DNA from 3 places in the Exiguobacterium sp. s168 genome. Region 3 is predicted to be linked to each of the others. Evidence: riboswitches for the same ligand, from Rfam matches in the RefSeq annotation. Region 3 holds a riboswitch; each other region holds the start of a gene.
The links. A riboswitch is a leader RNA that binds a small molecule or an ion and turns the genes downstream of it on or off. The one in region 3 is predicted to bind lysine.
Positions count from the first base shown of each region.

Region 1: it holds a riboswitch for lysine, as region 3 does, so the genes downstream of both, KNQ15_RS08315 (Na+/H+ antiporter NhaC family protein) here and KNQ15_RS09870 (aspartate kinase) in region 3, are expected to answer to the same signal.
Region 2: it holds a riboswitch for lysine, as region 3 does, so the genes downstream of both, KNQ15_RS08810 (amino acid permease) here and KNQ15_RS09870 (aspartate kinase) in region 3, are expected to answer to the same signal.

Region 1 covers NZ_JACSNE010000011.1:12,169-16,962, reverse strand. Annotated here, with positions in the region: gene KNQ15_RS08335 (ABC transporter ATP-binding protein) at 1-177, opposite strand, end outside; gene KNQ15_RS08330 (methyltransferase) at 190-849, opposite strand; gene KNQ15_RS08325 (heme oxygenase) at 939-1,259, shown strand; gene KNQ15_RS08320 (uracil-DNA glycosylase family protein) at 1,383-2,120, shown strand; lysine riboswitch at 2,213-2,391, shown strand; gene KNQ15_RS08315 (Na+/H+ antiporter NhaC family protein) at 2,503-4,086, shown strand; gene htpG (molecular chaperone HtpG) at 4,152-4,794, opposite strand, start outside.
Region 2 covers NZ_JACSNE010000012.1:30,738-35,531, reverse strand. Annotated here, with positions in the region: gene KNQ15_RS08825 (TetR/AcrR family transcriptional regulator) at 1-470, shown strand, start outside; gene KNQ15_RS08820 (diguanylate cyclase) at 514-1,605, opposite strand; gene KNQ15_RS08815 (MarR family winged helix-turn-helix transcriptional regulator) at 1,743-2,198, opposite strand; lysine riboswitch at 2,364-2,552, shown strand; gene KNQ15_RS08810 (amino acid permease) at 2,683-4,164, shown strand; gene KNQ15_RS08805 (solute:sodium symporter family transporter) at 4,318-4,794, shown strand, end outside.
Region 3 covers NZ_JACSNE010000015.1:3,508-8,301, forward strand. Annotated here, with positions in the region: gene KNQ15_RS09860 (argininosuccinate synthase) at 1-411, shown strand, start outside; gene argH (argininosuccinate lyase) at 408-1,778, shown strand; lysine riboswitch at 1,849-2,026, shown strand; gene KNQ15_RS09870 (aspartate kinase) at 2,139-3,338, shown strand; gene KNQ15_RS09875 (aspartate-semialdehyde dehydrogenase) at 3,352-4,344, shown strand; gene dapA (4-hydroxy-tetrahydrodipicolinate synthase) at 4,362-4,794, shown strand, end outside.

The DNA of each region.
Region 1 (4,794 bases), on a different contig from region 3:
CGTCGCCTTTCCATCGTCCGCAGCCAGTAGTCCCATCAAATGTCGGAGTGTCGTTGATTTTCCAGATCCGTTTGGTCCGATGAAACCGAATATCGTACCCGGATCAACTGTAAAACTGACATCAAATATCCCACGCCCCGGTGCAAACTCTTTCGTGACATGCTCCAAACGGATCATCATCCGACCTCCTCATCCCCTATTTTTCTCATCACTGTATTCATACCCGTTTTGAAGCAGTTTGTTCGGATCAAAGCGATAGATGACGAACCGCTCGTCATGATTTTTTTCATAGAGGTCTCGTAATCGAATCTCATCGACTTGCTCGAATACGGTATGTCGCTCTAAATATTCCCGGTATTCATCGGTCGGGTAATACAAGATGAGATCTACCGAACGCGAGGAACGCTCGACCGAACTTAAAATCTGATCAATCACTTTCATGAAAATTTGGGAAGAGAATGGATTGAAGAAATAAAACTTATTCGCCTCATCCGGAATGACGTACTGCTCAGCATACGCCTGTTCAAATCGTAAACTTCCCGAACGTCGCTTTCGTCTACTTTCGTAATTCGCCATGTTCCGAAGCGCATCTTCGTAAAATTGTCCATTCATCTCGATTCCGATGACGGAACAATCGAATCGGTCGTGTAAGTAAAAGTTCAAACGCCCTTTCCCACACCCGAAATCAATGACAGTGTCCTGTTTTTGGAACGGATAGGTTTCGCATAATTCGTCTAGTGCCGCATAAGGTGTCGGTTCATATCGATTATAGTGACTAAACACACCATAAAGATGTTGCATCTCAATGGTCTCGATTCGTAATCGTTGATCGTATTCCTGTTCATTCATCGTCTTTTGTTCCTTCTTTCCGGCATTCTTACCCTCATCGTACTATACTGAAGAAGTACGTTACTCGTTTTTTGAAAGGGGATTTTATGATGATCGTCGTTACGAACCGGATTAAAGTCAAAAAAGGGATGGCTGCAGCTCTCGCTCCTCGTTTTACGCGTCCAAGTGGACTCGATACGATGGACGGATTCATCCGCGTCGAGGTCTTATTGACGCAAAATATCGAAGAACACGATGAAATGAACGTCAACATGTACTGGGAAGACATGAAGAGTTTTCAAGCGTGGCGGGAAAGTGACGATTTCAAAGCGTCACATAGTCGACCTGCGAGTAGTGAGGCAGGAGAATCGCCAATGCTCGGCAGCGAGATTCTGACATATGAAGTCGCTTCGGTCAAAGAACGCGCATGATGCACGAAAAGGACTCGTCTCGAGTCCTTTTTAGATACCTATATACAAATAGTGAAAGGGTCGAATTGTCACAAATGGTATTATTTGTTATCATAGTGCCATTACAGAGAGAGAGGGTCCTTCATGAATTCATTAACTATATTTGAACAAGCCATTCGTAGCTTACCTGACGATCGTACGTTACGACGTGATGAATTATGGACGGACGATTTTTTATTGCAACAGGAGAACGAGCTGACCGTCTATTACTCTCCGATTGGCGAATATGTCAATACTGAAGCAAAAGTCGTCCTCATCGGGATCACACCAGGTTTTGAACAGATGCGAATCGCTTTCGAAGAAGCGACGGATGCCCTCCATCATGGTGTTTCATTAGAAGAGACGGCACGCCTCGTCAAATATACAGCAAGCTTTGCTGGAACGATGCGACGTAACCTCGTTCAGATGCTCGATACACTCGAACTTCCAGCATTGCTCGGAATCGAGACGACGGCTAGCTTATTTCATCAATATCAAAAATTATTGCAACCGACGTCACTGTTAAAGCAACCCGTCTTTTATCGCGAAAAGAATTACTCAGGTCATCAACCGAAAATCAGCCGTAGTCCTTTGCTAAAACATTATGCAGAAGAACACTTCGTCGCTGAAATCAATCAGCTACGCGAACCGGCGCTATTGATTCCGCTCGGTCGTGTCGTCGAGACACAAGTCCGTGGGTTGATTCATGACGGACGAATCGAACAGCATCAGCTTCTTTCGGGATTCCCTCATCCCTCTGGTGCGAATGGTCATCGAAAAAAACAATTCGAAGAAAACCAAGCCTATTTGATGAAACAGCTCATTCAACATTTTGCTGAATAAATAACTTTATCTTAAATTATCAGAATATATGGTTGAATCGTTTCTGAATTACATGATAAAGTGTCCATAAGAACAGAATATGACTATTCTATCGATGAGGTAGAGGCGCGATTTCAATCAGTACTTGGTCCGAGGATGACAACGAAGACGACTACAGGAAAGGTGACATCGCCGAAATGACAGTATGTGTCTAACATATCGTCGTTGGTCGATTCGGGAAACACCCGATCGATTGCCATACATAGTACTTGTATGGAGCGCTCCAATTCGGCTAAGAAAGACGCATCCAGCGAGGGTGTCGGCTTTGTTGCCGGTGCCCTTGCTTTTTTTGTGCCGCGGGGTCTCATCTTTAAGCCATTTATTAAAGAGGAGGATATTTTTCATGGTCAACTATTCAGATTCCATCATTGCCCTTGTACCTGCTTTACTAGCTATCTTATTAGCCATCTTTACACGAAAGGTCGTTCTTTCGTTAGGTGTCGGCATTCTCGTCGGTGCCCTGTTACTCCACCGTTTTAATCCGATCGATACGATAACCTATCTCGGCAAGAACATCTTCAGCCTGTTTTGGGCGGACGGTGCCTTGAACGAGTGGAACGTCTTATTACTTGTCTTCTTGTTATTGCTCGGCGTCCTTTCCACGCTCATTCAGACATCAGGTGGCGCTCGTGCCTTCGGTGAATGGGCTTCTACGCACGTCAAAACGGCGCGTGGTGCACGCTTAGTCGCCTTCGGACTCGGTATCTTGATTTTCATCGATGATTACTTCAATAGTCTTGCTGTCGGAAACGTTAGTCGTCCGTTAACGGATCGTCGTGGTGTCTCGCGAGCGAAACTTGCCTATTTGATCGACTCAACAGCTGCGCCTGTTTGTGTCATCAGTCCGCTTTCGAGTTGGGGCGCATTCATCATCTCCATCATCGCCGGTATCTTAACGACGCACTCGATTACGGATTACTCAGCGTTTAGTGCCTTCATGATGATCGTTCCAATGAACTTCTATGCGATTTTCGCGCTACTTTTAACACTTTACATCGCTTACTCTGGCGTCTCTGTCGGACCGATGAAACAACATGAACGTCGTGCCGCGAAAGGTGAACTTTTTGATGCATCAAAAGGAACACCGATGGGGATGGCAAAAGAGGTCAACGAACATACGAATGGAAAAGTACGGGATCTCGTCGTTCCGATCGTCGTTCTCGTCATCGCTACGATCAGTGCGTTGCTCGGAACAGGTGCTCAGGCACTTGCTGCCGACAATCGCCCGTTTACTTTAATTGGAGCATTTGAGGCAACAGACGTCACACGTTCACTCGTCGCAGGTGTCGTCATCAGTTTAATCGTCGCTTTCCTGATGCTGATCGGACGAAAAATTCCGGGTCGCGATTACCGTGCAAGCATCGTCGCTGGTATGCGTTCGATGTGGCCAGCAGTCGTGATTCTGTTATTCGCTTGGACGATCATTGCTGTCATCGGTGATATGAAAACAGGCGATTATCTAGCGAGCTTCGTCAGCAACTCGATTTCTGCTTCGTACTTGCCGTTCTTATTATTCTTGATTGCCGGCTTGATGGCATTCTCGACAGGAACAAGTTGGGGCACATTCGGGATCATGTTGCCAATCGGTGCGGATCTCGTCATGGCTGTCGATGCCTCACTCTTGTTACCGACGCTTGCTGCCGTTCTTGCTGGATCTGTCTTCGGTGACCATTGTTCACCGATTTCCGATACGACGATCCTCAGTTCGACAGGGGCTGGATCACATCATATCGACCACGTTACGACACAGTTACCGTATGCGCTAGTCGGTGCCGTGACTGCGGCAGTCGGTTATTTAGTCATCGGTTTCACGGAGTCTTCGGTCTTCGGTTTCATCGGAGCTCTTGTCACATTCGTACTCTTCGTCGTCGTCTTGAACGTTCTCTCAAAAAAAGGAGAAACCGCTTCGGATTTACAGACCGATTAATGTAGCATTTTACGAAAAAAGGCATTGGATGCGCGCATCCAATGCCTTTTTTATATCTATTCGTTTCACACCATCAGTAAACACACATCATTCGCAAACGCTACTGGATCCTCGAGTGGAAGCCCTTCGACCAGCAATGCTTGTTGATACATCAGTTTGGTATAGCGCTCGAATTTCGAACGATCGTTTTGATACGCCGTTTCAAGAGAGTGGAATACCGCGTGTGACGGATTCAATTCAAGAATCTTGACCGCTTCTACCCCTTCGTTATTCGGCATCGCCTTCAGGATTTTCTCCATCTCGATCGAGACGGCGCCATCTGTCGCAAAACAGACGGGATGCGATTTGAGACGCGTCGATGCCTTAACTTCCTTGACTTGTCCACTTAGCACTTCCTGCATCGCTTGGAACATCTCTGCTTGTGCGTCCGTCGTCTCCGCTTCTTCTGCTTCAATCCCTAGATCGCTACTCGTGACCGACTTGAACGTCTTCTCGTTGTACGTCACGAGCATCTGGATCGCGAACTCATCGATCTCTTCCGTGAAGTACAAGATATCATACCCTTTATCACGGACGAGCTCGGATTGTGGTAATTTATCCAGACGATTCGTACTCTCACCAGCGGCGTAGTAAATATGTGCCTGATCTTCCGGCATCGCTGCGACGTATTCCGCGAGTGTGATTAACTTCTTCTCCTTAGCTGAGTAG
Region 2 (4,794 bases), on a different contig from region 3:
CGACCTTCTACGCACACTATACGGATAAGTATGATTTGCTTGACCAAATCGTTGAGGAGCAAATGAAGGCACTTGAACAAGCGATTCGGATCACCGGTACAGGAACTGCCTTTCCGACAGTCGAGCAGGTGAGTCGCTATTTTGCTCGGTTGTTCATTCATATCGAAGAAAATGAATTATTCTATCAGACGATGCTTGTTCAAGGACCGATCAAAACGTTCATCTCGCGCTTTCTCGATACGTTGAAAGAGAATTACCGACTAATGTTTCGACCGCAAATCACAGAAGAAGCTACGTTCGTCGATCGGGACTTATTATTAAACTATGTCATTGGTGGACAGTTGGGATTGTTGATTTCTTGGTTACGAAACGGTCGACCGTATTCATCAGAGTATATGGCAGAACAATTAAGTCGGATGATCGTCTTTGGAACAGTAGAAAGCATCGGTTTTCCTAAAGAGCCGGAATGAAGACGTAAAAAAAGACACTTCCCTACGGAAGTGTCCAGTCAGGTTAAGCTTGTCGGAATGCAAGTTCTTTCGTGTAGATCGTACTCCGATTCCGTCCGCTTTCTTTTGAGTAATACAACGCTTTATCTGCCTGTTGTAATGCTTCAAGTGACGTATGAGAACCACTAGAATGTGCGATTCCAAGCGAAATCGTGATTTGTAGATCAGGTACATCTGCTGTCGGGAACAGGTTACGTGCGACCGTCAGCCGAGCTAGTTCTGCGATTTTTTGCGCTTCTTTCGCCGAAGTACTTGGTAAGATGATTAAAAATTCTTCACCACCGTACCGTCCGACGAGGTCGTCTGGACGCGTCAAGGAAGCAAGAGTCATGCCGAGTTGGCGTAACACATCATCGCCCGCATCATGACCATATGTATCATTGACATGCTTGAAGAAATCGATATCGATGAGTACAAGCGAATAGCCTTGGTCGGTCGAACCGACAAGCGAAAGGGAGTCATCAAGACGACGACGATTGGCGAGCCCTGTCAATGCATCCGTCATGGCGAGTTTCTGCTGATACTGGATGTTTTCGAAGTGACGGCGTAATTCCGTTAGCAATCGAAAAGCGACAAAGCCAGCTAATAAATTAAAGAAGACGTACGCAATCGAGATTTTAAAGAATGTCGACCAGCTGTGCGTCAGGATGTAGATGGCGGGTAGCGAATAGAGAATACCGACCAACACCATAAGCTGAAAATGACGCATCGAGACATGAACGAATCGACGAATGATTCCGATTGTCGTGATGAACAAGACGATGATCAGCGTAGATAAATAAAAACCTTCCATTTGATCAACTGGTGTTAAAAAGTAACGTGTCCCAATGATCATCGCACCCGCAACGATGGCGCTTGGAAAACCAACGAACAGCATGGCGATCGCGACGGGAACGATACGTAAATCAACACGGGCGACATCGATTTGGATCCCATTGAACATCAATAAAACCGCAACCAGACCACAGACCGCTCCGAGTATAAGTCGAATGCTCCATTTGGAGTTCAATGAAATACGCGGTTGATTTCGAAACGGTAAGAACAAGAGAGTAATCGTTGTAAACAGTAGACAAAAGTTAATGATGAATTGATTCATGATGGACAACAAATCCTCCCAACTCCCCCAGCTAACAGATTTCCATATATATACTTCCAGTATACTCAAGTAGATAACGGTTAGACAGAGGGAAATCTTTAGATAAAATAGAAAAAACGGTAGAAAATCTACCGTTTTTAAGAAGACGAAGTAAGTGTATCCTCATCCATCGTCTGTAAAATTTTATCAAAGACATGAACCATCGTTTCAAGCTCTTCTTCTGTCAATGTGCCGAAGCGGTCTTGTAAATAGTTTTTCCGGACGATTTCGAGATCCCGAAATGCACGTTCACCGTCCTCCGTCAAAGCGAGGACGATTGAACGACGATCTTCCGTCGAACGTGTTCGGGTGACATATCCTTGTTTATACAGTTTATCCGTCAAAGCAGTGACTTGACTCGTCGCGAGCTCAAATTGTTCCGCGAGAAGCGTCGGGCGCTGAGGACCATTTTCGGAAAGGCTTCGTAAGATGAAAAATTCACTCCGGGTCGCCGTTCCTTCAAATAGCCGGTTAAGTTCACGTCGCAGGGTACGAAGAATGACACGCATTTGTTCTTCGAGTCGATAAGTTAGCAAATCACGTTCCTGTGGCATGCAAGCAGCATCCTTTCTCTCAGTGGACTTCTACCATTTAGTGTACTAAACATATCGGATTTTTACCATCGACTACCCGATATTCGAAAAAGACAATTGACAATTTCGTGGCGATTTGTGTAATATGGCGTAGTAATAACTAACTTAATTCAGTTCTCACTCAACCAGTGGGATGGAGGTTGCAGTTCTTAAGAGTACGGTTACGGATGTCGTCAAGCGACAGATGAGGTGACCTGAAAGGAAGAATTGCCGAAATCAATCATCGCTTTGAAGATGATCGATTGGGATTAGATCAAATAGGTCTAATACTGTCACAAGTCGGGTATCACCTACTTGTGGAGAGCTATCTTTCACGACGGTAGAATGAGGCGCATCCATTTTATTATGTTGCGTTCTCATCTTCCATCTGGAAGATGAGGGCGCTTTTTGTTTTTTTATTCAAAAAGTGTCCTCTCAAAATTTATTAAAGAGAGAAGCGAACGAAATGAACAATCTAGATGTGAAACAAACAACAGATTCGACAGCAGAAGGATTAAAACGTGGATTACAAGCCCGTCACATGTCGATGATCGCCATCGGTGGAGCGATTGGAACAGGACTCTTCATTGCGTCCGGTGCTTCCGTCGCAGCAGCAGGACCAGGTGGTGCGCTCCTATCGTATGCAATCGTTGGTCTGATGGTCTACTTCCTAATGACAAGTCTTGGTGAAATGGCAGCGTACATGCCGGTCGCTGGATCCTTCTCGACATATGGAACGAAATTCGTCGATCCATCATTCGGCTTTGCACTCGGCTGGAACTACTGGTACAACTGGGCAGTCACGATCGCAGTCGAGCTCGTCGCAGCACAAATCGTCATGACGTATTGGTTCCCGGATGTTCCTGGATTTTATTTCAGTGCCTTGTTCCTCTTACTCATGATTGGCTTGAACTACTTCTCCGTTAAAGGATTCGGGGAAGCGGAGTATTGGTTCGCGATGATTAAAGTCGTTACCGTCATCGTCTTCTTAGTCGTCGGTGTTGCGATGATTTTCGGTGTCTTTACATCGGAGCCACCGGTTGGCTTTAAAAACTTTGCTCTTGGCGATGCACCGTTCGTCGGTGGGATTCCTGCCGTCATCGGAATCATTCTTGTTGCTGGATTCAGTTTCCAAGGAACGGAGCTCGTCGGGATTGCCGCGGGTGAGTCAGAAGACCCGAAAAAGAACGTTCCTAAAGCAGTCAAACAAGTTTTCTGGCGTATCTTACTTTTCTACGTCTTCGCGATTTTCGTCATCGGAATGCTCATTCCGTATACGAGTCCGAACTTGGTTTCGAATGACATTACGGACGTAGCGGTTAGTCCGTTTACGCTCGTCTTTGAAAAAGCAGGTCTTGCGTTCTCAGCAGCACTCATGAACGCTGTCATCTTGACGTCTGTTCTATCTGCCGGAAACTCAGGCATGTATGCTTCGACACGGATGCTGTATACACTTGCGCGCCAAGGCGATGCACCGAAGTTATTCGCGAAAGTCTCGAAAAACGGTGTACCCCGTAACGCCTTGCTTGCAACAGGTGCAGTCGGTGCGCTCTGTTTCTTGACGTCGATGTTTGGTGGACAAGTCTACCTGTGGTTACTCAATGCTTCCGGGATGACAGGATTCATCGCATGGCTCGGGATTGCGATCAGTCACTATCGCTTCCGTAAAGGATTCGTTGCACAAGGTCACTCGTTGAAAGACTTACCATATGTTGCACCAGCGTTCCCGTTCGGTCCGCTGTTCGCATTCGGTCTTTGTTTCCTTGTCATCGTTGGTCAAAACTATGCCGCATTCCTCGCTGATCAAATCGATTGGGTTGGGATTGCTGCGACGTACGTCGGTATTCCATTGTTCCTTGCCTTCTGGTTAGGACATAAATTCAAAAACCGGACGTCGATCGTTCGTTATGACGAGATGGACTTCCCAGAACATCCGCGTCAATCGTAATGTGTGAACCACCTTCTATAATGAAGGTGGTTTTTTTATTTCTTTAAATGAAAACGTTTTCTAAAATATAGTTTTGGAAAAGTATAAAAAAGGAATCAATGAATACATATTACAAGAATAGAAAACATGAATGAAGAATAGGGGGGAAGACGCATGACTACATCTGAATTATTTTTCACATTAGGTTCTGCAGCGTTTTTCATGTTGCTCGTTGCCTACATATCCTATCGATTGACGCGTGGGAAAACACAAGGCGTCGATGAATACTTCTTAGCGGGGCGAGGTCTAAGTGGCGTTTTCATTGCCGGATCATTACTACTGACGAATTTGTCGGCAGAACAGTTGATTGGACTCAATGGACAATCCTTCATGGGGAATATGTCGAGTATGGCATGGGAAGTTACGGCGGGATTTGCTGCAATCATCATGGCCATCTATCTGCTCCCGAAATTTCTCGGGCTAGGTATCTCGACATTACCGGAATACTTAAGTCACCGGTATGATGAGACGGTTCGCCGGATGACAGTCTTACTCTTTTTACTTGGATATATGTGTGTCACGATTCCTTCGATGCTTTATTCGGGTGGAATTGCTGTCTTGCAGCTGTTCGATGTTCCGGAATTATTTGGT
Region 3 (4,794 bases):
TCGCGGGAAGTCTATGAGTGCCCAGGAGCAACGGTTTTACTCAAAGCGCACGCTGCACTCGAGACGATTACGTTGACGAAGGACGTCGCGCATTTCAAACCACTACTCAGTAAACAATATGCAGAAACGATCTACAACGGTCTCTTCCACGCACCATTAACGAAAGGCTTAAAAGCTTTCTTGACGGCAACACAACAGGACGTCACAGGAGAAGTTCGCGTTAAACTGTTCAAAGGAAACGCAACCGTGACAGGTCGTCAGTCCGCTGTCTCACTCTACGATGAGAAACTTGCGACGTACACGAAAGAAGACGCGTTCGATCATGAAGCAGCAAAAGGCTTCATCAAATTACACGGACTTGCCGTTTCGACGCATGCGAGCGTACATCGTCAGGCGGGTGTAACGAAATGACCAAACTCTGGGGTGGACGTTTTACGGAAAGTGCTTCCGCTCAAGCGGAAGCCTTCGGAGCATCGATCACGTTCGATCAAAAATTAGCGAGCGTTGATTTAAAAGGCAGTCTCGCACACGCGCAGATGCTATTTGAACAAGGGATCCTCGCTCAAGACGAGTGGACACAAATCGAGCAAGGACTGAAGCAACTGGAAACGACGTTAGCAGACCATTCCTACACGTTAGCGGACGAGGACATTCATATGAACCTTGAGCGTTTGTTGACGGAACAGATCGGTCCGGTCGCAGGAAAACTGCATACGGCACGGAGTCGAAACGACCAAGTCGCAACCGATTTACATCTATGGATGGAGCAACATGTCGTAGCGTTGACGACGGCATTACGCGAGCTCCAATCGGTCATCACGGAACAAGCGGAGCAACATATCGAGACGGTCATGCCAGGGTATACGCATTTGCAACGAGCACAACCGATCTCGCTTGCGCATCATTTGCTCGCTTATTTCTGGATGTTCGAACGCGATGTCGAACGGTTGACGGATAATCAAAAGCGGATCCGGAAATCACCGCTCGGGGCAGGGGCGCTCGCGGGGACGACGTTCCCGATTGATCGTTTCCGGTCTGCCGAGTTGCTCGGTTTTGAGTCGGTCTATCCGAACAGTCTAGACGCTGTCTCGGACCGTGACTTTGTCATCGAATACCTCGGGATCGCTTCGACCGTCATGATGCATCTCTCGCGTTTTTGTGAGGAAATCATCATTTGGGCATCGCAGGAATTCAGCTTCATCGAGTTGTCGGATGCTTTTTCGACAGGGTCGAGTATGATGCCACAGAAGAAAAATCCTGATTTCGCTGAATTGATTCGTGGGAAAACGGGGCGCGTCTACGGCAATCTGATGGGCTTCTTGACGACGATGAAGGCATTACCACTCGCTTACAATAAAGACATGCAAGAGGATAAGGAAGGGGTCTTCGATACAGCCGATACCGTTCTCCAATCCGTTCAAATCTTCACCGGAATGATTGAATCTGCGACGTTTAAGACCGAAGCGCTCAAGAAGGCGACAATGCAAGACTTCTCGAACGCAACGGAACTCGCCGACTACCTTGTAACGAAAGGCATACCATTCCGGGAAGCGCATGAAATTGTCGGCAAGGCCGTCCTTTACTGTGTGCAGAACGGTTGTTTCCTGAAGGATTTGAACCTCGAGACGTATCAAATGTTCCATCCTGACATCACGGAAGATGTCTATCCGCTCCTCGATCCGGTTCAAGCAGTGGCACGCCGGACAAGCTACGGCGGAACAGGGTTTGTTGCCGTGTCGGAGCAACTTGAACTCGCGAAACAGCATCTTGCGAATTGACGGATTTTGAAAAAAATCAGTCAAATGACTGGATTTAACAAAAGATGTCTGCTATAACTGTAACTAACAACCGACAGATAGAGGCGCGGATGACATGAGTAGCATCATTCTTGAAGGCAAGCATGCCGAATGATGTGAAAGGGGAAGTCCGCCGAAGTGAACGAGAAGATGCTTCTTCTCATTTGCTGGTACAACGGTTAAGATCCGTTGTACTGCCGAAACCGATGTTTCGGAGCGCTATCTTACGTAAAAGAACGAATGACTTTGTCTTCGTTTGTCCGATCGTGATAACGACGGGCCGTAGGAACGCTCCTACCGGCCCGTCGTTTTTTTCTGTATCGGGACAAAGGAGATAGGATTGTGACAACTGTACTTAAATTTGGTGGAAGCTCGGTTGCGACTGTCGAACAGATTCAGTCTATTGCGAATTATTTGAAGAGTCGCGCAGCCGAAGGTGAAAAACTTGTCGTCGTCGTTTCAGCGATGGGCAAGATGACAGATTCTTTAATCGCTCAGGCGCAAGCCATCACGGATCGCCCCGAGCGCCGAGAACTCGATCGTCTGCTTGCCATCGGAGAAGAACAGACGATTTCATTACTCAGCATCGCCCTCAACTCACTCGGCGTCAAAGCGTTATCGCAAACAGGCGCACAAGCGGGAATCAGTACGATGGGATTGCATACGAAAAGCAAGATCAAACAGATTGATGGAAATCTGTTACGGCAAAAACTTGAAACGTACGATGTCGTCATCGTCGCCGGATTCCAAGGGGTCAACGAACTCGGTGATGTCACGACGCTCGGACGTGGTGGATCGGATACGACGGCTGTTGCGCTTGCGGCAGTCCTTGATAAACGGTGTGAAATCTACACGGATGTCGACGGTGTCTATACAGCTGATCCACGAATCCATGCTGCTGCTCAACCGATTCCGCACATCTCATATGATGAGATGATGGAGATGAGCGCCCTCGGGTCGAAGGTCATGGAAATGCGGAGTGTCGAACTAGGAAAAAAATACGGCGTACACATCTTCGTCGGGAAAACACTTGAATCGAAAAGGGGAACATGGATCATGGAAGCGACGGAAACAATGGAACAAAAAGCGGTGACGAGTGTCAGTGTGACGAAGAACGTCTTGACGGTATCAATCAAACACGTACCGCAAACGAACGCAGCAGTAGCCGATATCTTCGAACTCTTATCGAACCGCCACGTCAACATCGATATGATCAGTCAAACGACGTTCGACAGTGACATCTTCTTATCGTTCTCTTGTCCACTCGATGAGGAAGAGTTCCTCGATGAAGCATTGAAAGACATCATGGATCGTTTCACGACAGTCAAGGTCGACCGCCATAATCAACACGCGAAATTATCTGTCGTCGGAATCGGGATGCGGGATGCAACAGGTGTCGCTTCGAAATTGTTCGCAATCTTCCGAGCAGAGAACATTCCGTTCTATCAAGTTACGACTTCAGAAATCAGCATCTCATACACGATTGCACAAGCAGATATTGAACGGACGGTTGCAGCGATTGCAAACGCGTTCGAGTTATAAGGAGGAAAACAGGATGTATCATGTAGCAGTCATTGGAGCAACCGGCGCCGTCGGTCAAAAAATGTTACAAGTACTAGCCGAACTGGACTTCCCGGTCAGCCGCCTGTCCGCTTACGCTTCTGCTCGTTCAGCAGGGAACACGGTACAGTTCAAGGAAGAAGCCATCACGATCCAAGCACTGACACCAAATATCACGGAAGACGGGATCGATGTCGCGTTGTTCGCAGCGGGCGGAACGATCAGTGAACAATATGCCCCGTTACTAGCTGAAAACGGAACACTCGTCGTTGATAATTCAAGTGCTTTCCGGATGCAGGAGACGATTCCGCTTGTCGTGCCAGAAGTCAATCCACAAGCGATTCAAGCGACGGACCGCTTGATCGCAAATCCGAACTGTTCGACGATTCAATCCGTCGTCGCCTTAGCACCGCTCCAGTCACTGGGATTCGAGCGTGTCAACTATACGACGTATCAGGCCGTATCCGGTTCTGGTCAAAAAGGGATCGAGGATTTGGCGCGTGGGGCGCGCGGAGAAGAACCCGTCAATTACCCGCATCCGATTCACGATAACATCTTGCCGCATATCGATGTATTCCTTGAGAACGGTTATACGAAAGAAGAGCAGAAGATGATTGACGAAACACGGAAAATCTTCAATCTTCCAGCATTACCCGTCAGTGCGACATGTGTCCGAGTTCCGGTCACGAACTCTCACTCGGTTGCAATCAACGTCACGTTTACACAACCGACGACGGTTACAGCAATCCGTGAAGCGTTAGATGGGGCACCCGGCGTCGTCCTCGTCGATGATGTCGCGAATACGCGCTATCCGATGCCACTCGACGCGAGTGGGACGGACGATGTCTACGTCGGACGAATTCGACAAGATGATAGTCTCGCAAACACGTTCCATCTTTGGTGTGTAGCTGACAACATCCGAAAAGGTGCCGCGTCAAACGCCGTGCAAGTTGCACGCCAAGCGATCGAACAGTCGATTCATTCATAAAAAAGGAGGAGTTCTTCATGTTCAAAGGAGCAGGTACAGCACTCGTCACACCATTTAATGAAGCAGGCGAGTTGGATTTACACGTATTCGAACGCTTAATCGAGCAACAACTCGCAGCAGGGATTCAGGCACTTGTCGTCGGAGGGACGACAGGAGAAGGATCGACACTAACGAATAATGAATTCGAACAACTCCTGACGACTGCCGTTCAGGTCACGGCAGGACGAGTACCCGTCATTGCTGGAACAGGTTCGAACAACACCGCAGCGACAATCGAGAAAACATTACTCGCAGAACGTCTCGGTGCGGACGCAGCGATGCTCGTCACACCGTACTACAATAAAACATCACAGGCCGGTCTCGTCGCACACTTCACAGCGGTCGCTGATGCAACAGAGTTACCGATCATGCTGTACAACGTTCCATCCCGGACAGGCGTTGCGATCGCAG